DNA from 4 places in the Kribbella swartbergensis genome. Region 1 is predicted to be linked to each of the others. Evidence: predicted binding sites of a transcription regulator. Region 1 holds the regulator's gene; each other region holds the start of a gene.

Region 1 (5,187 bases):
CGGTGTGGGGTGCCGGCCGATCAGCCCGGGCCGAGCAGGGGGAGCGTGGGCCGGCGAGGAGTGCCCAGGGCTTCGTAGCCGCGCTTGATCGCGTCCTGCAGATGATCGAGCGGCCAGGGCCAGTCGTCGGTGTGCTTCAGCGCGTCGTCCAGGGACGTGCCGGCGTGATGCAGGCCGGAGATGGTGTTGGTGACCGTCCCCAGGTCACCGGCCTGGGCCCGGACGAACTCGGCATCGACGACCGCGCCGTGCCCCGGGACGACCTTTGCGGTGTCGGACAGCAGGCCGATCACGCGGTCGATCGTGTCGGGCCACTCGAGCGGGAACGAGTCCTCGCCGTACGACGGCGGCGCCGACTCCTCGACCAGGTCGCCGACGAAGAAGACGTCCACATCCGGTACGACGACCACCGTGTCGCCGGACGTGTGGGCGTTGCCGAGGTGCAGCAGTTCGACCCGGCGGTCGCCGAGGTCGATCACCTTCGCGACCGAGAACGTCGTACCGTCGAGGTTCTCCTCGGCCGCGGCGTTCTCGTGCAGGTAGACGGTGGCGTCGGTGAAGACGCTGTTGCCGACGACGTGGTCGAAGTGCGCGTGGGTGTTCACCACCCAGCGGACGGGAGCCTCGGTCAGTTCGCGGATGTGCGTCGCGAGTTCCTCGGCCTGTTCGGTGGTGGCGCGGGTGTCGATCACCAGGGCGCCGTCCCTGCCGACGACCAGGCCGACGTTGAGGTCCCATTCGTCGTACCGGCGGACCCAGCAACCGTCCCCTACCTCGACCCACTCGCTCATGGCGTCGACATTACTTGCTCAGCACGTCGCCCCTGATCACCTGCTCCCGCCGTACGTCGCGGAGCATCAGGCCGACGTTGTCGCCGGCCTTCGCGACCTTCACCGTCTTGCGGAACATCTCGATCCCGGACACCTCGGTCTGCAGCAGCGGCGAACCGGCGCGGCTGAGCAGCACCTGGTCGCCGACGGCGACCGTGCCCGCGATCACCCGGCCGGTGACGACCGTGCCGCGGCCGGTGATCGAGAACACGTCCTCGACGGTCAGTTCGAACGCGCCCGGCGTCACCGTGTCCTGCGGCCGTGTCTGCGGGACGGTGTCCACCGGCTTGCTCTCACGCTTCCAGAACTTCCAGCCCATACACCGACCCTAGCGATCGGGAAGCCCTATCCAGGGGACGGAATCGCACTTGAAGGCCGGTCGGGCGACGCCTAGTGTCGCGGTGGCGGTTCCGCAATTTTTCCGAGCTCGCTAACGAAACTTTCGAAGGGCGGACGGCGTGACGACACGACGTGCACTGGTGGTCCGGGGCGGCTGGGAAGGACATTCCCCGGTCGAGGCGACGGACATGTTCATCCCGTATCTGCGTGAGAACGGGTTCGAGGTGACCGCGTCCGGGACGACCGAGAGCTACCTCGACCTGGACGGCATCGACCTGGTGCTGCAGTGCGTCACGATGAGCGAGATCGAGCCCGAGCACTTCAAGGGTCTTGACGCGGCGATCCGCAAGGGGACCGGGTTCGCCGGCTGGCACGGCGGCATCTGCGACTCGTTCCGGAACAACGCCGACTACAGCTTCATCACCGGCGGCCAGTTCATCTCGCACCCGCACGGGTTCACCGACTACCGGGTCGACGTCGTCGCCGACCACCCGATCGTCGAGGGCATCACGCACTTCGACGTGCACACCGAGCAGTACTACGTGCACTACGACCCGACCAACACCGTGCTGGCCACCACCACGTTCAGCGCGCACCCGGACTACCCGTGGATCGAAGGCGCCGTGATGCCGGCCGTCTGGACCCGGACCTGGGGTGCGGGCAAGGTCTTCGTCTGCACCGTCGGGCACAAGCTGGACGACCTCGAAGTACCGGAGGTTCGCACGATCATCGAGCGGGGGCTGCTGTGGGCGAGCAAGTGACACGCGTCGGCATCGTCGGGACCGGCGTCATCTCCGGCACGTACCTCGACCACCTGGCCAAGCTCCCGGGCGTCGACGTGGTCGCGGTGGCCGACCTCGACCTCACCCGCGCCCAGGCGATCGCCGACAAGAACCCGGCGATCCGCGCGCTGTCGCCCGACGCCCTGTACGCCGCGGACGACGTCGACATCGTGCTCAACCTGACCATCCCGGCCGCGCACGCGGCGGTCCACCAGGCCGCACTCGAGGCGGGCAAGCACGTCTACGGCGAGAAGCCGCTGGCCGTCGACCGGGCCGAGGCCGAGCCGCTGCTCAAGTACGCCGCCGCCAACAACCTGCGCGTCGGTTGCGCGCCCGACACCGTGCTCGGCACCGGGACCCAGACCGCCCGCGCCGCCATCGACCGCGGCGACATCGGCGTACCCACCGCCGCGACCGCGTCCTTCGTCACGCCCGGCCACGAGCTGTGGCACCCGGCGCCGGAGTTCTACTACCAGCCCGGCGGCGGTCCGGTGCTCGACATGGGCCCGTACTACGTGACCAGCCTGGTCACCCTGCTCGGTCCGGTACGGCGGGTCACCGCACACGCCGGCCAGTCGCAGCAGGAGCGGAAGATCCACACCGGTCCGCGAGCCGGTGAGACCTTCCCGGTCGTGGTGCCGACGCACGTCACCGGCGTACTGGAGCACGCGTCCGGCGCGCTGACCACGCTGCTGATGTCGTTCGACGTATGGGCCGCCCGGCTACCGCGGATCGAGGTCCACGGGACGGAAGGCAGCCTGTCCGTGCCCGACCCGAACGGTTTCGACGGCAAGGTCGAGATCGCCACCGCCACCAACCGTGACTGGGCCGAAGTCCCGGTGGCCGGCGGGTACGCCGGAGCCGGCCGGGGCGTCGGGGTCGCGGACATGGCCCGGGCGATCCGCAACGGCGAGCCGCACCGGGCCGACGGAGCGCTGGCCTACCACGTGCTCGACGTCCTCGAGTCGGTGCTGGAGGCCGCCGCGCAGGGTCAGCCGGTGGACGTCGCGAGTACGGTCGAGCGGCCCGCCGCCGTACCGTTGGGAGCGTCTCCCGAGGTCGCATAACCTCGATCCGTGGCTCGAGGCGGGTCCCACGCCGGATTCCTGCACCGGGGACTGCTACGGCTCGGTAGACTGGCACTCGGATCAGCTGAGTGCCAAGGGTCGACGGAGAGAGGGTGGTGCGCGTGCTGGACGAACGCAAGCTGGATGTTCTCCGCGCCATCGTCGAGGACTATGTGGCGACCCACGAGCCGGTCGGATCGAAGACGCTGGTCGACCGGCACAACCTCGGGGTGTCACCCGCCACGGTGCGCAACGACATGGCCGCGCTGGAGGAGGAGGGGTACATCACCCAGCCGCACACCAGCGCCGGCCGGATTCCGACCGACGCCGGTTACCGGCTGTTCGTGGACAAGCTGAGCACCGTCAAGACGCTGTCGCCGGCCGAGAAGAAGGCGATCACCTCGTTCCTGGCCGGCGCGGTCGACCTCGACGACGTGGTCCGCCGGACCGTCCGGCTCCTCGCCCAGATCACCCGCCAGGTCGCGATCGTGCAGTACCCGTCGCTCAACCGGTCGAGCGTGCGGCACGTCGAGGTGGTCACGATGACGCCGCGCCGGCTGCTGCTGGTGCTGATCACCAGCACCGGCCGGGTCGAGCAGCGGATCGTCGAACAGCACGACGACGTCGACGAGCAGTTGATCGCCGACGTCCGGTCGCGGATCAACACCGCGCTGGCCGGGCAGCGGCTGACCGAGGCGGCCGCCTCGCTGGCCGCGGTCACCGAGTCGTTCGCGCCGGCCGACCGGCAGCTGGTCGCGGCGATCGTGACCACGCTGATCGAGGCGTTCACCGACGAGGTCGGCGAGCAGCGGATCGCGGTCGGCGGAGCGGCCAACCTGACCCGGTACGGCGACGACTTCGAGCGCAACGTGAAACCGGTGCTCGAGGCGCTCGAGGAGCACGTCATCCTGCTCAAGCTGCTCGGTGAGGCGACCAACCCGCAGACCCTCACGGTCCGCATCGGGCACGAGAACCCGTACGAGGAACTGGCCACCACCTCGGTGGTCGCGACCGGATACGGGTCCAAGTCGGAGGCGCTGGCCACGCTCGGCATCGTCGGCCCGACCCACATGGACTATCCGAGCACGATGGGCGCCGTACGCGCCGTCGCGCGCTACGTCAGCCAGATCCTGGCCGACAACTGACCACCGACCCTGGCTTGGAGTATGAGCACCGATTACTACGCCGTCCTGGGCGTCAGCCGCGACGCTTCACCGGACGAGATCAAGAAGGCCTACCGCAAGCTGGCCCGCCAGTACCACCCGGACGTGAACGACTCCGAGGACGCGCACCACAAGTTCCAGGAGATCGGCCGCGCCTTCCAGGTGCTCAGCGACCCGCAGAAGCGGCAACTGCACGATCTCGGCGGTGACCCGTTCGCAACCGGCGCCGGCGCGGGCCCGGGTGGCGCCGGTTTCGGGCAGGCCTTCACCTTCACCGACATCATGGACGCCTTCTTCGGCCAGACCGGCGGGGCCACCCGCGGGCCGCGGCCGCGGGTCCGGCGCGGCCAGGACGCGCTGATCCCGCTGCGGATCGAGCTGGCCGAGGCCGCGTTCGGCACGACCCGCGAACTGAAGGTGGACACCGCCGTACTGTGCCCGACCTGCTCCGGCTCCGGCGCGGCGGCCGGTTCCGAGCCGGTCACCTGCGACATCTGCCACGGCCGGGGCGAGGTGACCCACACCCAGCGGTCGTTCCTCGGCGAGGTGCGGACCATGCGGCCGTGCCCGAACTGCCGCGGCTACGGCACGATCATCCCGAACCCGTGCGTCGAGTGCGCCGGCGACGGCCGGGTCCGGTCCCGCCGGACCGTCACGGTGAAGATCCCCGGCGGCGTCGACACCGGCACCCGGGTGCAGCTGTCCGGCCAGGGCGAGGTCGGCCCCGGCGGCGGCCCGGCCGGCGACCTGTACGTCGAGATCGAGGTCGAGCCGCACGAGATCTTCACCCGCAACGGCGACGACCTGCACTGCACGGTCACGCTGCCGATGACGGCCGCGGCGCTCGGTACGACGATCGACCTGCCGACGCTGGAGGGTGAGACGACCCCGCTGGAGATCCGGCCGGGCACCCAGTCCGGTACGGCGATGACGCTGACGGCCCGCGGTGTGCCGCGACTGCGGCACGCCGGCCGTGGTGACCTGATCGTCCAGGTGATCGTCGAGA
Region 2 (5,187 bases), on a different contig from region 1:
CGTTCCCGCGCGGGCTCACCTCGCAGCGGGACCTGGAACGGCACCGGTTCGACTTCTCCTTCTCCGGTTTGAAGACGGCGGTGGCCCGGTGGGTCGAGGCGAAGCGCCGCGACGGTGAGGACGTGCCGGTCAACCACGTCGCCGCGGCCTTCCAGGAGGCGGTCTGCGACGTACTCACCCGCAAGGCGATCGACGCGTGCAAGGACCGCGGGTTCGAGCACCTGCTGATCGGCGGCGGGGTCGCGGCGAACTCGCGGTTGCGCGCGATGGCAGAAGAACGCTGCGCCGAGGCCGGTATCGCCGTCCGCGTGCCGCGGCCTGGGCTGTGCACCGACAACGGCGCGATGGTCGCGGCGCTCGGCTCGGAGTTGGTCCGGGCCGGGAAGGCGCCGTCGCCGCTGGAGTTGCCGGCGGACTCGTCGATGCCGATCACGGAGGTGCTGAACAGGTGAGGTGGAGTCACCCGGACGGCTTCGAGGCCGACGACTCGGCCGACCGCGTCGATGTCGACGTGGTCCACGGCTTCCTCCGGGGGTCGTACTGGGCGCCGGGGATTCCGCGGGAGGTGGTGGCGCGGTCGATCGCGGGCTCGCTGAACCTCGGCGTGTACGCGCCCGACGGATCGATGGTCGCCTTCGCGCGGGCAGTCACCGACCGGGCGACCTTCGCCTGGCTCGCCGACGTCTTTGTGGTCCCCGAGCGGCGCGGTCACGGGCTCGGCAAGTTCGTCGTCGCCACGCTGCTGGACCACCCGGATCTGAAGGGTGTGCGACGCATCATGCTGGCGACCAAAGACGCGCAGGAGCTCTACCGCGGCTACGGGTTCACCGAACTCGTCGACGACACGAGCAGCATGATGGTGATCCGCAGGGACCCGGCCGAGCTGTACGGCGACAGCTGAGACCGGCTGCGGCGCGGGGAAGGGCGCGGCAGCGGGCAGAGACCTGGGGCCGGTACGCCGCTTACTCCCCAGGTGAAACGGTCAGCGGCCGACCGGTTCTGCTCCGCACACTGCCCCAGCCAGGTGAACGGACGACTTCGGCCGCGTGACCGCCAGTCGACGTACGGCTCCTCAATCCGTACGTCGACCGATCGCTCCTCCGGTCTAGTGGCGGGCCTCCGGGAGAGTGCGGCAGCGGACGCAGCACCTCGCCCGCCGGCAAGTCTCCCGGAGACCCGCTCGTGGGATCGATCATATGTTCGAGTGTGCTCCGAGCGCAACCCGGCGGCAGGAATAGGCCACGGCGTCGCGGCCGATCCGGGTGACGATCAGCGTGGCTGCCGAGGAGCCCTTCGGTGTGAGCTTCTTCCGGAGTTGGGCCGGGTCGACGTCGATGCCGCGCTTCTTGATCTCCAGCGTGCCGATGCGGTGAGTCCGCACCCAGGAACGCAGCGCCTTCTCCTTGTACGGCAGCTCCTCCACGACCTCGTACGCCGACGCGAGCGGAGTCGCGATGAGCTCGTCTGCCGTGACGTAGGCGATCCGTGGATCCAGCAGCCGCCCGCCGACCGCGGCGGCGACCGCAGTCACCAGTCCGGCCCGCACCACGGCACCATCCGGCTCGTAGATGTACTGCCCGACTGGGCCGGTTTCGGCTTCGGGTGTCTCGGTGACAGTTGCTCCGCTGGGCAGCAGCGTTGCCCGCCGCTTCGTGCCGGTGAACAGCCGCCCGGACCACAGTGCGGCCTCCTTCACCTCGCCTGCGTCGCTGATCCACTCGGCCTCCACGCCGTCGGGCACGGCGTCGTGCGGAATCCCCGGTGCGACCTTCACGCAGGCTGTGCGGCGGAGCAGCTCGGTCACGAAGGACCACGGTGGCGAGTAGGCGTTGTGGTCGAACACCCGTCGCCCGTCCGCTCGACGCGCCGGGTCCGCGAACACCACGTCGTACGGCGTGAGGTCGAACGACTCGGCGTCGCCGACCACGACCTCACCGGGCAGGCTGAGTGCGGCCAGGTTGGCGCGTGCTGCGTCGGCCGTGGCCGGATCGCGTTCGATGCCGGTGACCCGGAGGCCGGCGCGTGCGGCGCTGATGAGGTCGCCGCCGATGCCGCAACCCAGGTCGACCACGCTGCTGCCGGGGAGCGCTGCCGCGATGCGTTGAGCCCGGTGAGTGCCGACAGTGGTTCGCGTGGCCTGTTCGAGGCCGTCAGGGGTGAAGTACATCCGGGCCGCGTCCGGACCGAACTTGGCAGCGGCTCGGTGGCGCAGTGAGGCCTGTGTGACCGCAGCGGTCACAAGCGCGGCGTCGTACTCGCGGCGCAGCTTCTCGACCAGTTGGAGCTCTCGGCCGGGCTGGTAGCTCCCGCAAGCGTCGGCGAGGAGTTCAGCGCCGGGGCCGTCCAGCAAGCCGGTGACTATCACCACGCCACTTTAGAGCGGACTCGAGCAGCCCTTGCTCCAACTGCGGGTGGCCATCGAGTAGAGACGCCAGTTCATGGCCGAGCGGGTCTTCGGGCCGTAGATGCCGTCCGCGACGAGCTTGTGCTTGCGCTGGACCATCTTGACCACCGCACGGGTGTTGCTGCCGTAGACGCCGTCGACAGCGAGCTTGGTGCCGTAGCAGAAGTTCAGGTTGCGCTGGAGGACCCGGATGGCGGTGTCCGGGTCGCCGAACACGGTGGAGCCGCGGTGCGGGTCGTCGCCGTGCATGAGATTGCAGTAGGTGCTGTCGCTGCCGTACACGGACGGCATCGGGATGCCCCACGTGCGGTTGACCGGCACCAGTCGCGCCGACCGGCATTGCGGCAGCGCCGCTGCGGCGGCCGTCTGGGCGTCGGCGGAGGCGCGGGTGGCGTCGGCCGACCGGTCTGCCGGAGCCTGCTGCGGCGGCGGACCGGCTGCGGGGGCGTCGGCGCTCGGCGTCCCCGGCTGGTCCTTCGAAGCGCCTGCCGCGACCGCTCCGACCGCGAGCGCGCCGACCGCGGCGAGGACCGCGACAGTGCGGCCTGACAGTGTGGGCAGAGAGGGAAAGCTGAAGGCCATGGTCTCTCCTCGGGCACCCGGTCCCGGGGCGGCCGGGACGCCGTACAGACAGAACGGTCCCATGCCGACACCGGGTTGGCCCAGCACTCGGCCACAATCCGCACTCGTTCGGTCACGTACTGGCGTCGAGGCTCACCGGACCCGGGATTGCGTCCGTCGGAGACGTGACCTTGGCACTCGAGTTGACCGAGTGCTAATCGCGGCCTAGATTCGGTGTTGGCACTCTCGGGTTGAGGGTGCCAGCGGTCCGGCCCTTGACCCCCGCGACGGCAGGGGAGCGCGACCACCTGAACCACAGACAAGCGAATCGACCGTGGAGGTCAGCAAGTGTCGGTCACGATCAAGCCGCTCGAGGACCGAGTCCTCGTCGCGCCGCTCGAAGCCGAGCAGACCACGAAGTCGGGCCTGGTGATCCCGGACACCGCCAAGGAGAAGCCCCAGGAGGGTGAGATCCTCGCCGTCGGTCCGGGCCGGATCGACGACAACGGCAACCGCGTCCCGCTGGACGTCGCCGTCGGTGACAAGGTCATCTACTCCAAGTACGGCGGCACCGAGGTCAAGTACGACGGCCAGGACTACCTGATCCTGGGCGCCCGCGACATTCTCGCGGTCGTCAGCAAGTGACGACCCCTCGCTGTTCCTGACTGACACCGCCCCGGTGCCGACGACTGGCGCCGGGGCGGAGTCGGTCCGGCATCCAGCCGTGGTCCGGGAAGACGCCCGGGCCGGCCGGAGCGGGCGGGGTTCACCCCACCCGGCACCGGCCGGTGTGTGCGTCGGCCCGGGCGGCAGGCAGGGTGCGCCGGGAGCAGTGCAGTGGATCCGAACCGGCTGACCGCAAGGCAACAGAATTCAGAGAGGGACTGGTTTTTCCATGCCGAAGATCCTCGAGTTCGACGAGAACGCGCGGCGCGCGCTGGAGCGCGGCGTCGACAAGCTCGCGAACACGGTGAAGGTGACGCTGGGGCCGAAGGGCCGCTACGTCGTCCTGGACAAGAAGTGGGGCGCCCCGACCATCACCAACGACGGTGTCACCGTCGCGCGTGAGGTCGAGTTGGACGACCCGTTCGAGAACCTTGGTGCGCAGCTGACCAAGGAGGTCGCCACCAAGACCAACGACATCGCCGGTGACGGCACCACCACCGCGACGGTGCTGGCGCAGGCGCTGGTGCACGAGGGCCTGCGGGCGGTCGCCGCCGGGGTCAACCCGATGGGCCTGAAGCGGGGCATCGAGGCGGCCGTCGAGGCCGTCTCGGCGAAGCTCGTCGAGACCGCCCGTCCGGTCGACGACAAGGGCGACATGGCCCACGTCGCCACCATCTCCGCCCGCGACGCCGAGATCGGCGAGCTGATCGCGGACGCGTTCGACAAGGTCGGCAAGGACGGTGTGATCACCGTCGAGGAGTCGAACACCTTCGGGACCGAGCTCGAGTTCACCGAGGGTATGCAGTTCGACAAGGGCTACATCTCGCCGTACTTCATCACCGACGCCGAGGCCGGCGAGGCGGTGCTGGAGGACCCGTACATCCTGATCCACCAGGGCAAGATCTCCGCGATCGCGGACCTGCTGCCGCTGCTGGAGAAGGTCGTGCAGTCCGGCAAGACGCTGCTGATCATCGCCGAGGACGTCGAGGCCGAGGCGCTGTCCACCCTGGTGGTGAACAAGATCCGCGGCAACTTCACCTCCGTCGCCGTCAAGGCGCCGGGCTTCGGTGACCGCCGCAAGGCGATGCTGGAGGACCTGGCCGCGCTGACCGGCGCGCAGGTCGTCGCGCCCGAGGTCGGCCTGAAGCTGGACCAGGTCGGGCTCGAGGTGCTCGGCACCGCCCGCCGGATCGTCGTCACCAAGGACAACACCACGGTGGTCGAGGGCGCCGGCAAGGCCGACGACATCGAGGCCCGGGTCAACCAGATCAAGGCCGAGATCGAGCGCACCGACTCCGACTGGGACCGCGAGAAGCTGCAGGAGCGGCTGGCCAAGCTGGCCGGCGGCGTCTGCGTGATCAAGGTCGGCGCGGCCACCGAGGTCGAGCTGAAGGAGAAGAAGCACCGGATCGAGGACGCTGTGTCCGCGACCCGGGCCGCGATCGAGGAGGGCATCGTCGCCGGCGGCGGCTCCGCCCTCGTGCACGCGGCCGCCGTGCTGGAGAACGGCCTGGACCTTGAGGGCGACGAGCTCGCCGGTGTCCGGATCGTCCGCA
Region 3 (5,187 bases), on a different contig from region 1:
GGCGTTCAGGCCGTGACCCGGCTCGAGGTTGCGGACCTTCTCCACCACGACGCCGCCCTCGAGGCCGGCGTTGATCGCGATCTGCTTCAGCGGCGCCTCGACGGCCTGGCGCACGATCTGCGCACCGGTCGCCTCGTCACCCTCGAGCTCCAGCTTCTCGAACGCCGCCACGGACGCCTGCAGCAGGGCCACGCCACCACCGGCGACGATGCCCTCCTCGACGGCCGCCTTCGCGTTGCGAACGGCGTCCTCGATGCGGTGCTTGCGCTCCTTCAGCTCGACCTCGGTGGCCGCGCCGACCTTGATCACCGCGACACCGCCGGCCAGCTTGGCCAGCCGCTCCTGCAGCTTCTCGCGGTCGTAGTCGGAGTCCGACTTCTCGATCTCGGCGCGGATCTGGTTGACCCGGCCGGCGATCTGGTCCGCGTCGCCCGAGCCCTCGACGATGGTCGTCTCGTCCTTGGTGACGACGATCTTGCGGGCCTGGCCGAGCAGGTCGAGGTCGACGGAGTCGAGCTTGAGGCCGACCTCCTCGGAGATGACCTCGCCGCCGGTCAGGACGGCCATGTCGACCAGCATCGCCTTGCGGCGGTCACCGAAGCCCGGCGCCTTGACGGCGACGGCCTTGAAGGTGCCCTTGATCTTGTTGACGACCAGGGTGGCCAGCGCCTCGCCCTCGACGTCCTCGGCGATGATGGCCAGCGGCTTGCCGGTCTGCATCACCTTCTCCAGCACCGGGACCAGGTCCTTGATGCTGGAGATCTTGCTGTTCACGATCAGGATGTACGGGTCGTCGAGGACCGCTTCCATCCGCTCCGCGTCGGTGACGAAGTACGGCGAGATGTAGCCCTTGTCGAAGCGCATACCCTCGGTGAGCTCGAGCTCGAGGCCGAAGGTGTTGCTCTCCTCGACGGTGATGACGCCTTCCTTGCCGACCTTGTCCATCGCCTCGGCGATGATCTGGCCGACCTGGGTGTCGGCGGCGGAGATCGAGGCGGTGGAAGCGATCTGCTCCCGGGTCTCGACGTCCTTGGCCAGCGCCAGCAGCTGCTCGCTGACCGCCTCGGTCGCCTTCTCGATGCCCCGCTTCAGGCTCATCGGGTTGGCGCCGGCCGCGACATTGCGCAGACCCTCGCGGACGAGAGCCTGGGCCAGCACGGTGGCGGTGGTGGTGCCGTCACCTGCGACGTCGTCGGTCTTCTTGGCAACTTCCTTGACGAGCTCGGCCCCGATCTTCTCGTACGGGTCCTCGAGCTCGATCTCCTTGGCGATGGAGACGCCGTCGTTGGTGATCGTGGGGGCGCCCCACTTCTTCTCCAGTACGACGTTGCGGCCCTTGGGGCCGAGCGTCACCTTGACCGCGTCGGCGAGGGTGTTCATCCCTCGCTCGAGGCCGCGGCGCGCCTCTTCATCGAACGAAATCAGCTTGGGCATTCTCCGCGAGTCCTCCCGCGTCGAGTCTTTGTGGTTCAGCCGGCCGGGATGCCCGCGACGGACGGCGCCGGCGCCGCGACGCTCACGTCCCGTCGCGCTTCCGGCACCTCATCGAGGCCGTCTTCTGTCACACTCCGTGGGCACGAGCCTTATCACTCTCACCCTTGGAGTGCTAACCAAGTTTTAGCACTCGACCCGGACGAGTGCAAGCCGGCCCTCGCTACGGTAGCCCCATGGTGGATGTGCGACCAGCCGGCCCGGACACCTGGTCCGACGTGGCCGCGGTGATGGGCGAGCGCGGGGATCCGGCTCGCTGCTTCTGTCAGTACTTCCGGCTGCGCGGGCGGCAGTGGGACACCGCGAACCGGGAGAGCAACCGCCGCGCCCTGCGCCGGCAGGTCTGCCACGGCGAGATCCCGCCCGGCGTGCTCGCGTACGACGGAGACGAGCCGGTCGGCTGGTGTGCGGTCGCCCCGCGGACGGCGTACCCGCGGGTGGAGGCATCACCCAACTGGCGCACCGACCGCCCGAACGCCTGGGTGATCACCTGCTTCGTCGTACCGGTGGGCCACCGTCGTCAGGGCCTCGCCGGGGAGCTCGCGCTCGGCGCGGTCGACTTCGCCCGGTCGTACGGCGCCTCCGCTGTCGAAGGCTGTGCGGTCGACGTCCCGAAGGCCACCGGCGTCTCGTCGGCCGACCTCTACCGCGGACCGCTCTCCGTCTTTCTCGGCGCCGGCTTCACCGAGGTACGCCGGACCAACCCCCGCTGGGTCCTCGTCCGCAGGACGCTCTAGTCGTTCAGCTGCTTGATCAAGTACTTCGGGGCGCTCAGCCGCCACGCCTCGGTGACCAACTCACGAAGCTCCTCGTCGTCCGCGGCGGCGATGTCGACGTCGACCCAGGCGAACCGGCTGGAGGCCCAGGCGGGCGAATAGACCTCCGGGTCCTCGGCGACCAGCGCCTCCTGCTCCTCGCGCAGCGCCTTGAGCATCAGCCTGGTCCCGTCCTCTGACAGGTACGCGAAGCTCTTGTTCCGCACCTTGAAGACCGGCTGACCCGCCCAGCCCTCGTGTTCCTCCACTCCCGGCAGCCCGAGCACGACCTTCGTCAGCACGTCGACGTCCATCCCCCGACAGTAGGTGCGGCCACGGACACTTTCTCTGCCCTACCCCACCGCCCCGATCTGGCACTTTTGCTGCGCCCACCCACCGCCCCGTCCGGCACGTTCCGGGCCGAAAGTCGTCAGGGCGCCGGCTCGGGGTCTCCGGGGTCGGACCAGGGTCGGGTCGGTACCGATCCGGATGTGGCCGGAGCCCCTCAGGCGGGAGAGTTGAGCCATGACGAACTCCAACGCACCGTTCTCCAACCTGTCCGGCAAGGTCCTCCGCCGGTCCCGCGACCAGCGGATGCTCACCGGTGTCTCCGGCGGCATCGCGGAGTACCTGAACATCGACGTGACCTTGGTCCGCCTCGCCGTCGTCGGCCTGACCCTGCTCACCGGCGGCACCGCCCTGATCGGCTATCTGGTCGCCTGGATCGTGATCCCGGAGGCCGACGGCAAGGCGGTCTGGCAGAACGTCCAGCAGTCGGTGAACCAGCCCCCGAGCCCCGAGGCCGACATCGCCTCCCGCATCTACGACGACACCAACAACAACAAGCCCCCGGCGGCATGATCCGCGCTGCACGGCGCAGATACCACCGCGGACGTGCGGCAGGGTGAACCGGCTCATCGCACCCTGCCGCACCTTCGGCGGGGTCGGGGCCTGGAATCTACAGCGCGGCGTCTGCGGTGCCTACCACTACCTCACGCTCCCGGTCGCTTGCGCGCCATTCCAACGCTTCCGGCACGTCGCGGTACTCCACGAGATGCTGACCGGCGATCCGCGCCAGCTCGTCCCGAACCTCGGCCGGAGTCGCGTAGAAGTACTCTCGCCGCAGATTCACTCGGTTGACCCGCTTGGTCGCGAATGCAGCATGCAGCGCGCCTTCCAGGCCCAGCGCGTCCTCGCTGAAGATGATCGCGTGGACATCGAACTTGAAAGGCACCGAGGCGTCACCGAGTTCGCGCACCCGGTCAAGGGGGTCGAGCCGTCTGGTCATACCGATCTTGATCATCTTCGGCCCGAACGATCCGACGTTGGAGATGATGTAGACGTATCCGGTGCGAATGTTCGCCTCCCGGGCCTCGACGCCCGCGATCGACGCCTCGATCTCCGCAATCTGGGCTTCGAGTTGCGCGATCGCGTCCGCATCGCCCGAGGCGCGAACGCGAGCTAGTGCCGTCTCGTAGTGGGACTGTTCCTTCAACAGCCGGGCTTTCTCCCGCTCGAACTCCCGCCTGGCGGCCTCTTCCTCGCGCTGTTGCTCGCGCTGCGCGCGGACGCGCTCCTTCTCATCCTCGACCTTCGCGAGGTAGTCCGCCGTCAATTCGATTTCGGTCACGCGGAGCGCGTGGTAGTCCGCACTGATCCGGATGTCCATGCTCTGCCCAAGCCGCGCGATCGACTCTCGCGCTTTGCCGAGGCGCTCGACACTCGACGCGAGTCGGTGAGGACGAACCGTCCGCACACAGTTGTCCGCCTCAGCGTTGTAGGCCCGTAGCATCAGCTTCGAGATCTCAGCCACCATCTTGGCACCAGCGCGGGCGGAGTTGTTGACCTGCCAGTTCGTCGTCGCAGTTACCGCCCTGCCGTTCTTCGCCAGGACTTTGTACCGGTCCTTCAGTTCGGCCAACCGCCCCTTGTACGCAACAGCGTCCTCGAGCGGGTGCGAGTACTCGTAGATCCCGACCTCTTGCAGCATCGCCAACTCGTTGGTCGCAATGACGTCGCGGCGTGCGGCCGCCAGTTCGACCTGAGCGTCAGCGACTTCTTGCCGCGCCTTCGCTACGGAGGACCGCACCTCATCAAGCTCACTGCGCAACCGGTCGGTCTCCGCCGCGATGGTCAGCGCGTCCATGCCTCCGAGCTCCCCCACCAGGGTTCGCAGGCTTTCGACCTCGTTCTCCAGCCGCTTCTTTCCCCCGAAGAGTCCCCGTCCTTCGCGGCTCCGAACCGGAACGGTGAGGCCGCCCGTGCCTTCCCGCGCCGCCGATGAACTCGAGGCCTGCGGTCCGCCGCTGCTGCCCGGCGCAGTTTCCACCGTGGCCGCGACGTTCTGAAGGTCCGGCGGTCCGGCGGTCATCGCTTGATCCGAGACCAGGACCGCGTCGGGCGCTAGGCCGGCAGCGCTGCTGTCCACCATCGGCGTCGAACCATACGGTGGTCCGATTGTGTCGTCGACCCAGAGTTGCCACCCGGGCGGTGGAGGCGGCCAACCTGGATCAGGAAGCCAGCCGGGCTCGGGGGTAAACCCCGCGGGTGGCGCCGGCCAGTTCGGTGGCGGATTGAAACGGTATGTCATGAAGCCTTGCCCCCCATTCGGTCACATGACCGAATCGCGATTCACCCTGTTACTCAGGTCGGCGCCGGCGATGCGTCTGATGCCGCACAGATGCAAGGCCGACAAATGTTCATCGCGAGACGCACACGGAGCGTTACATCCAGTCAAATTCCGCTCGACACACCAGACAGTCACCCTGCTCCCGGGCTGCCACACTTCTCGCGTGCAGAGTGCCGAGGAAGTGGTCCGCTGCCCCCAGTGCGGGCACCAGATCAGAGTTGAACGGCGGTATGTCACCTGGTGCGACCGGTGCGACTGGAACGTCGACCCGGCCCCGCCCCTCGACCACACGCCGCCCTGGCGCCTCCGGCT
Region 4 (5,187 bases), on a different contig from region 1:
TCGATGGCGATCTGGAGCAGATGCGGCACCAGCATCTCGGCGGCCCGGTTCTTGGTGTCCAGCTGGATCGACGCCATCGCGTTCGCGTCCAGCTCCCCGGCGGCCTTGATCCGGTCGAGGATCTGCTGCGAGCGGTAGCCGTAGTCCCAGTCGTTGGTCAGGTAGTGCGTGTACGTCCGCGGCACCACGGCCTGGTTGGCGGTCACGATGATGCCGTCGGCCGGGTCGAACTCGGTCGGTAACGCATCGAACGGGATGTACCCGGCCCAGTGGTACTTCGGGTCCCAGCCAGGCACCGGCCAGTCGCCCCGGCCGGTCTTGCGGATCGGGATCAGACCGGGCGCCTGGTAGCCGATGTGCCCGGCGGTGTCGGCGTACACGAGGTTCTGCGAGGGGACCTGGAACAGCTGCGCGGCGGCCCGGAACTGGGTCCAGTTCTGGGCCCGGTTCATCGCGAACAGGGCGTCGGCGGTGCGGCCCGGGTTCAGCGCGGTCCACTGGATCGCGACGCCGTACGCCGTCGGGTTCTTGCCCTGCTTGGCGGCCAGCTCACCGGTCTCACGCTGGTCCTCGCCGACGTCCGAGATGAGCGGGCCGTGCCGGGTCTCGCGGACGGTGATCTTCACCGGCTCGTCCTGGCCGGCCACCTTGAACGTCTCCTCGCGGGTCGCCATCGCGCGCCACCTGTTGTTGTAGAGCACGTTGTTGCCGTCGATGCGCTCGAGGTAGAGGTCGGTGACGTCCGGGTCGAGGTTGGTGAAACCCCAGGAGATCGCGTTGTTGTGGCCGATCACCACACCGGGCAACCCGGAGAAGCTGAAGCCCGAGACGTCGTACGGGCAGGACCGGCTGACGGTGTTGCAGTGCAGGCCGACCTGGGTCCAGATCCCCGGCATGGTCGCGCCGAGATGTGGGTCGTTGGCCAGCAGCGGCTTGCCGGTGGCGGTGTGGTCGCCGGAGACGACCCAGGAGTTCGAACCGAGGCCGTCACCGCGGCCGAGGAGTTGCGGGAGACCCTTGGCCACCTTGTCGACGGTGTCGAGCGACTTGAGCAGGTCCTGGGTCAGCATCCCGCGGCGCGCCTCGGAGGCGATCGGCGCGGTGGAGAACTTGCCGTCCCGGACCGAGCCGGTGGCCATGATCGGCTCGTTCCGGCCGTACGGGTACGGCGGGTAGAGGCTCTCGATGTTGCGGGCCGAGTACGACGCGAGCAGCCTCGTCCGGGTGATCTCCTCGTCCATGTTGCCGCCGAGGTCCCACGCCATCGCCTTCAGCCAGGCCAGCGAGTCGGCCGCGGTCCACTTCTCCGGGACGTAGTTCCGCAGGCCGCCCGGCTGCAGCGACAGGACGGCGTACTCGAGGCTGAGAGCGGAGCCGCTGTGCGTGTCCAGGTACGCGTTCACGCCGCGGGCGTAGTCGTCCAGATACTGCCGGGTGGACGGGCTGAGCAGGCCGAGTTCCTTCTCCGCCACCCTGCGCCAGCCGAGCGTGCGGACGAACTTGTCTGTCTCGAGTGCGTCGGGACCGAACAGCTCCGCCAGCCGGCCGGACGTGACGTGCCGGCGGAAGTCCATCTCGAAGAAGCGGTCCTGCGCGTGGACGTACCCCTGCGCGGCGAACAGGTCGCTCGGGCGGTCCGCGTAGATCTGCGGGATGCCGTTCGCGTCCCGGATCACCTCGACGTCGGCTTCCAGACCGGTCAGCTCGATCGTTCCGTCGTACGTCGGGAAGGAATGGCGGACGACGAAGACGACGGTACCGGCGATCACCAACAGGACGGTGGCGAGGGCGATTCCGCTGATGATGACGACTCGAAGCAGGCGACGCACGGACCAACCGTAGAGAATCCCGCCGCCCGCCCCAAATGGGGTCCCGGACAACTTTGCGTAGCTCTGCGTCCGGTGGACAACCACGCTCGGTTGAGGTATCCCACGCCCGAGTTGGAATAGTTCGGGTTGCTGGAGCATTATTAGCAGTCGAGTAGTAGGAGTGCCAACGGCCTGAGAGGAACGAACCGTGCCGACGTACCAGTACCAGTGCACCGACTGCGGCGAGGCGCTCGAGGTGCGGCAGAGCTTCACGGACGACGCGCTGACCGTGTGCCCCGCCTGCCAGGGCACCCTGCGCAAGGTCTTCAACGCCGTCGGCGTCGTGTTCAAGGGCTCCGGCTTCTACCGCACCGACAGCCGCAACTCCGGCAAGGGCTCCGTCTCCACCAAGTCCGACTCGACCCCGTCGTCGACGACCTCGGACTCCAGCTCTTCGACCTCCACCGCGCCCTCGACGACCACCACATCGTCCCCCTCCACCACCAACACCAGCGCCGCCTAACCCCGAGCCCTCCCCCGGCCTGCCACCCACCCGGCAGGCCGGCTCTGCTCTCCCCGCCCCCACCTGCCCCTCAGTCCGCCCCCCGGGCCTGCCATCCCACCCGGCAAGCTGGCTCTGCTCGTCCCCGCCCGCACCTGCCCCCTCACCACCGCCCCACCTAACACGTCGGGTCAACGCCTCACAGACCTCCCACACCCAGCCCCACCGCACGGGCCGCACGGACGTCTCACCCGCGCCCCGGCGCCCGTCGTACCCGACAAGTCGGCCTGCGCCACCCCCTTCGCGGCCGCCGACCACCGGCACCACAGACAAGGCCTCCGGCCGCCGCAGCCGCCTCAAGCCATGTGGATAACTAACCGCTGGCCCAGCGAAAGACTCGTACTTTCTCTGGCATGAGAAACCCTTTCCGACCCCGCGACCTGTTGCGCGCCGTGAGGTGGCACCGCCGACTCCTAGCCGGCGTGGCCGCCGCGGCAGCCGTGTACTTCGCCCTCCAATCCCTCTCCCCGCCACCCCCACCAACCGTCGCCGTCCTGGCCGCCGCCCGCGACCTCCCCGGCGGAAAAGTCCCCGCCACCTCCGACCTCCGCACCCTCGACCTCCCCCCGAACGCCGTACCCGACGGCGCCCTCAAACCAGGTACCGACCTCACCACCCGCGTCCTCAGCACACCGGTCAGATCCGGCGAACCACTCACCGACGCCCGCTTCCTGGCCCCGGTCTCGGTCCCGGCCGGCTCCGTCGCCTACCCGTTCCGCATCGACGACGCCGACATCTCCGCCCTCCTCCGTGTCGGCGACCACATCAACCTCTACGCCGCCACCAGCACCCCAGCCGACTCCGCCAACCTCCTCGCCCAAGCCGTCCGCGTGGTCGCCCTCCCCTCCCCACGTACGACGACCTCCGGCGCGCTCATCGTGGTCGCCACCACCCCCGCAGTCGCCACCCGCCTGGCCCAAGCCGCCACCAACTCCAAAATCACCATTGCCCTCACCCCAGACACCAGCTAACGGCCCGCCCGAGCCAGGCGCCGAAGCGACGACCGCCCTCGTTCCGTCGACACCTCACCGGGTGGCGTCGTCCGATACCGATCACTTATCGGACACAACCGGGCACGATGCGTGTCGGCCCCGGCGCGGACGCTCGCGCTGACCAAGCGGTGGCTCTACGTTGTCGGGGAAATATCACCCGTCCATGGAGGCACCACACATGCTCAAGGGCTTCAAGGAATTCGTCATGCGCGGCAACGTGGTCGACCTGGCGGTCGCCGTCGTCATCGGCGCGGCGTTCGGTCAGATCGTCACCGCCTTGGTGGAGAACCTGATCAACCCTCTGATCGCGGCCGCCTTCGGCGAGCCGGACATCAGCAACGTCCTGACGTTCACCCTCAACAGCGCGAAGTTCTCGATCGGCGCGATCCTGCAGGCGGCGATGAACTTCCTGTTCGTCGCGGCGGCCATCTACTTCTTCATCGTGTTGCCGCTGAACAAGCTCGCCGCCCGCCGCGCCCGCGGCCAGGAACCCGAGCCCGACCCCCTCACCACCGACCAGCAACTCCTCACCGAAATCCGCGACGCCCTCCGCGAACGCCGCTGACCCACACCCGCCATCCCATGCCGACGACGCTGTCCGGCGTACTCACGCCATCTGAGTCAGATCCGGCGTGCGGCATCTGGTGAGGGCTGGCTGGGGTAGCGCATCCAGCGGTAGGGGATGGGTTGGCCGGCGTTCCATTCGTTCATTTCTTGGTGGGAGACGTCCGTGAAGCCGACAGCCAGATAGGTCTTGATCCCGACGGCGTTGTCCGGCCGGACCCGGAGGAAGATGTCCGGGTGGCCAGCCGCGACCGCCGGCTCGAGTAGTGCGCGCACCAACGCAACGCCGATTCCCCGGCCGCGTTGTGACGGATCGACGATGATCCGGGCGAGTTCGACCTCGTCCTCCTCGTCGTCGAGCCACACCTCGCCGTACCCGACCGGGTCCTCGCCGTCGTAGTACAGATAGGCCTGGATGTCAGGATCGGCCTTCCGCCAGCTCCCGATCAGCTCCTCGGGAAACGGGAACTCCTCGCGCCCGCACAGCAACGCCACTTCCTGTGCCGTCGTGGCCCAGCCGGCAACCAAACGCCCGTACTCCTCTGTGAACCCCCGAAGCTCCACGGCAGCTCCCAAGGCCTCACTCGTGGTGCGGCGGAACCTCGCGGAGGATGCGTTCGTCGTCGTCGGCGGCGGGGTCGCTGTCGCCCCAGGTCCGCGGGTCGTCATCGCGGGTCTGTTCCGGGAAGAGCGGCTCGTCGTCTTCGTACGGGCTCGTCATGGCTCAAGGTTACCCAGTCGCCGCGGCTGCCCGGTGTCGAGTTCGCCGTGCACAACACCCGGCGGCAACTGCTGCCCGGTAGCCGCCTGAAGTAGCGGCGCGATGCCCGGTTCGCCTTGCCAGCGGCCGTTTCCGAGCACGCACCACGCGGTGAGCACGGACAGCGTCGGCGCGGCCAGACCGGCGAGCCGCAGCGGCTCCGCGTTCTGGAATCCGAAGGTGACCATCCAGTTCGCCGGATCGGGATAGAACTCCTGCACCGCGCTGTAGTAGAAGCTCAGCCAGCCGCGCTGCGGCAACATGCACAGGATCCGGTAGTTCGTCACCACGGTCGGCACTTCCTGCCGGTCGCGCCACATCAGCTGCATGTCCCGCTTGGCCGCGGCCTTCCGGCTCGCGTTGATCGCCGCGTTCGCCGCCATCATTCCGAGGACCATGCCCGGTTTGCCGATGAACAGCCCACTGCTGTGGGTGTACCGGCCGCTGCCGCCGTACAGGCGAGCGTAGTGCGCCGGGGTGTTGACGTACGCGACCTCACCC

What was found. Region 1 encodes HrcA, which represses chaperone genes, less so after heat shock. Its sites were predicted from a motif close to TTGGCACTCGNNNNNNNCGAGTGCCAA; they were not measured.
Region 2: the regulator HrcA is predicted to act here: its motif matches at 3,157-3,183, upstream of groES (co-chaperone GroES).
Region 3: the regulator HrcA is predicted to act here: its motif matches at 1,618-1,644, upstream of groL (chaperonin GroEL).
Region 4: the regulator HrcA is predicted to act here: its motif matches at 1,970-1,996, upstream of ACYVOK_RS29005 (FmdB family zinc ribbon protein).

What each region holds. Positions count from the first base shown of each region.
Region 1 is NZ_BAAGPM010000022.1:617,332-622,518, reverse strand. Features, by position in the region: gene ACYVOK_RS21490 (MBL fold metallo-hydrolase) at 21-791, opposite strand; gene ACYVOK_RS21485 (EF-Tu/IF-2/RF-3 family GTPase) at 802-1,149, opposite strand; gene ACYVOK_RS21480 (ThuA domain-containing protein) at 1,289-1,930, shown strand; gene ACYVOK_RS21475 (Gfo/Idh/MocA family protein) at 1,915-3,018, shown strand; gene hrcA (heat-inducible transcriptional repressor HrcA) at 3,141-4,163, shown strand; gene dnaJ (molecular chaperone DnaJ) at 4,185-5,187, shown strand, end outside.
Region 2 is NZ_BAAGPM010000005.1:138,855-144,041, reverse strand. Features, by position in the region: gene tsaD (tRNA (adenosine(37)-N6)-threonylcarbamoyltransferase complex transferase subunit TsaD) at 1-452, shown strand, start outside; gene ACYVOK_RS01200 (GNAT family N-acetyltransferase) at 449-901, shown strand; gene ACYVOK_RS01195 (class I SAM-dependent methyltransferase) at 1,193-2,365, opposite strand; gene ACYVOK_RS01190 (peptidoglycan-binding domain-containing protein) at 2,375-2,986, opposite strand; gene groES (co-chaperone GroES) at 3,314-3,610, shown strand; gene groL (chaperonin GroEL) at 3,861-5,187, shown strand, end outside.
Region 3 is NZ_BAAGPM010000005.1:93,193-98,379, forward strand. Features, by position in the region: gene groL (chaperonin GroEL) at 1-1,434, opposite strand, end outside; gene ACYVOK_RS00985 (GNAT family N-acetyltransferase) at 1,668-2,228, shown strand; gene ACYVOK_RS00990 (MmcQ/YjbR family DNA-binding protein) at 2,225-2,560, opposite strand; gene ACYVOK_RS00995 (PspC domain-containing protein) at 2,772-3,107, shown strand; gene ACYVOK_RS01000 (DUF4041 domain-containing protein) at 3,205-4,677, opposite strand; gene ACYVOK_RS01005 (M48 family metalloprotease) at 5,039-5,187, shown strand, end outside.
Region 4 is NZ_BAAGPM010000027.1:587,519-592,705, forward strand. Features, by position in the region: gene ACYVOK_RS29000 (penicillin acylase family protein) at 1-1,829, opposite strand, end outside; gene ACYVOK_RS29005 (FmdB family zinc ribbon protein) at 2,017-2,331, shown strand; gene ACYVOK_RS29010 (CpaB family protein) at 2,724-3,341, shown strand; gene mscL (large conductance mechanosensitive channel protein MscL) at 3,526-3,927, shown strand; gene ACYVOK_RS29020 (GNAT family N-acetyltransferase) at 3,984-4,490, opposite strand; gene ACYVOK_RS29025 (hypothetical protein) at 4,507-4,647, opposite strand; gene ACYVOK_RS29030 (hypothetical protein) at 4,644-5,187, opposite strand, start outside.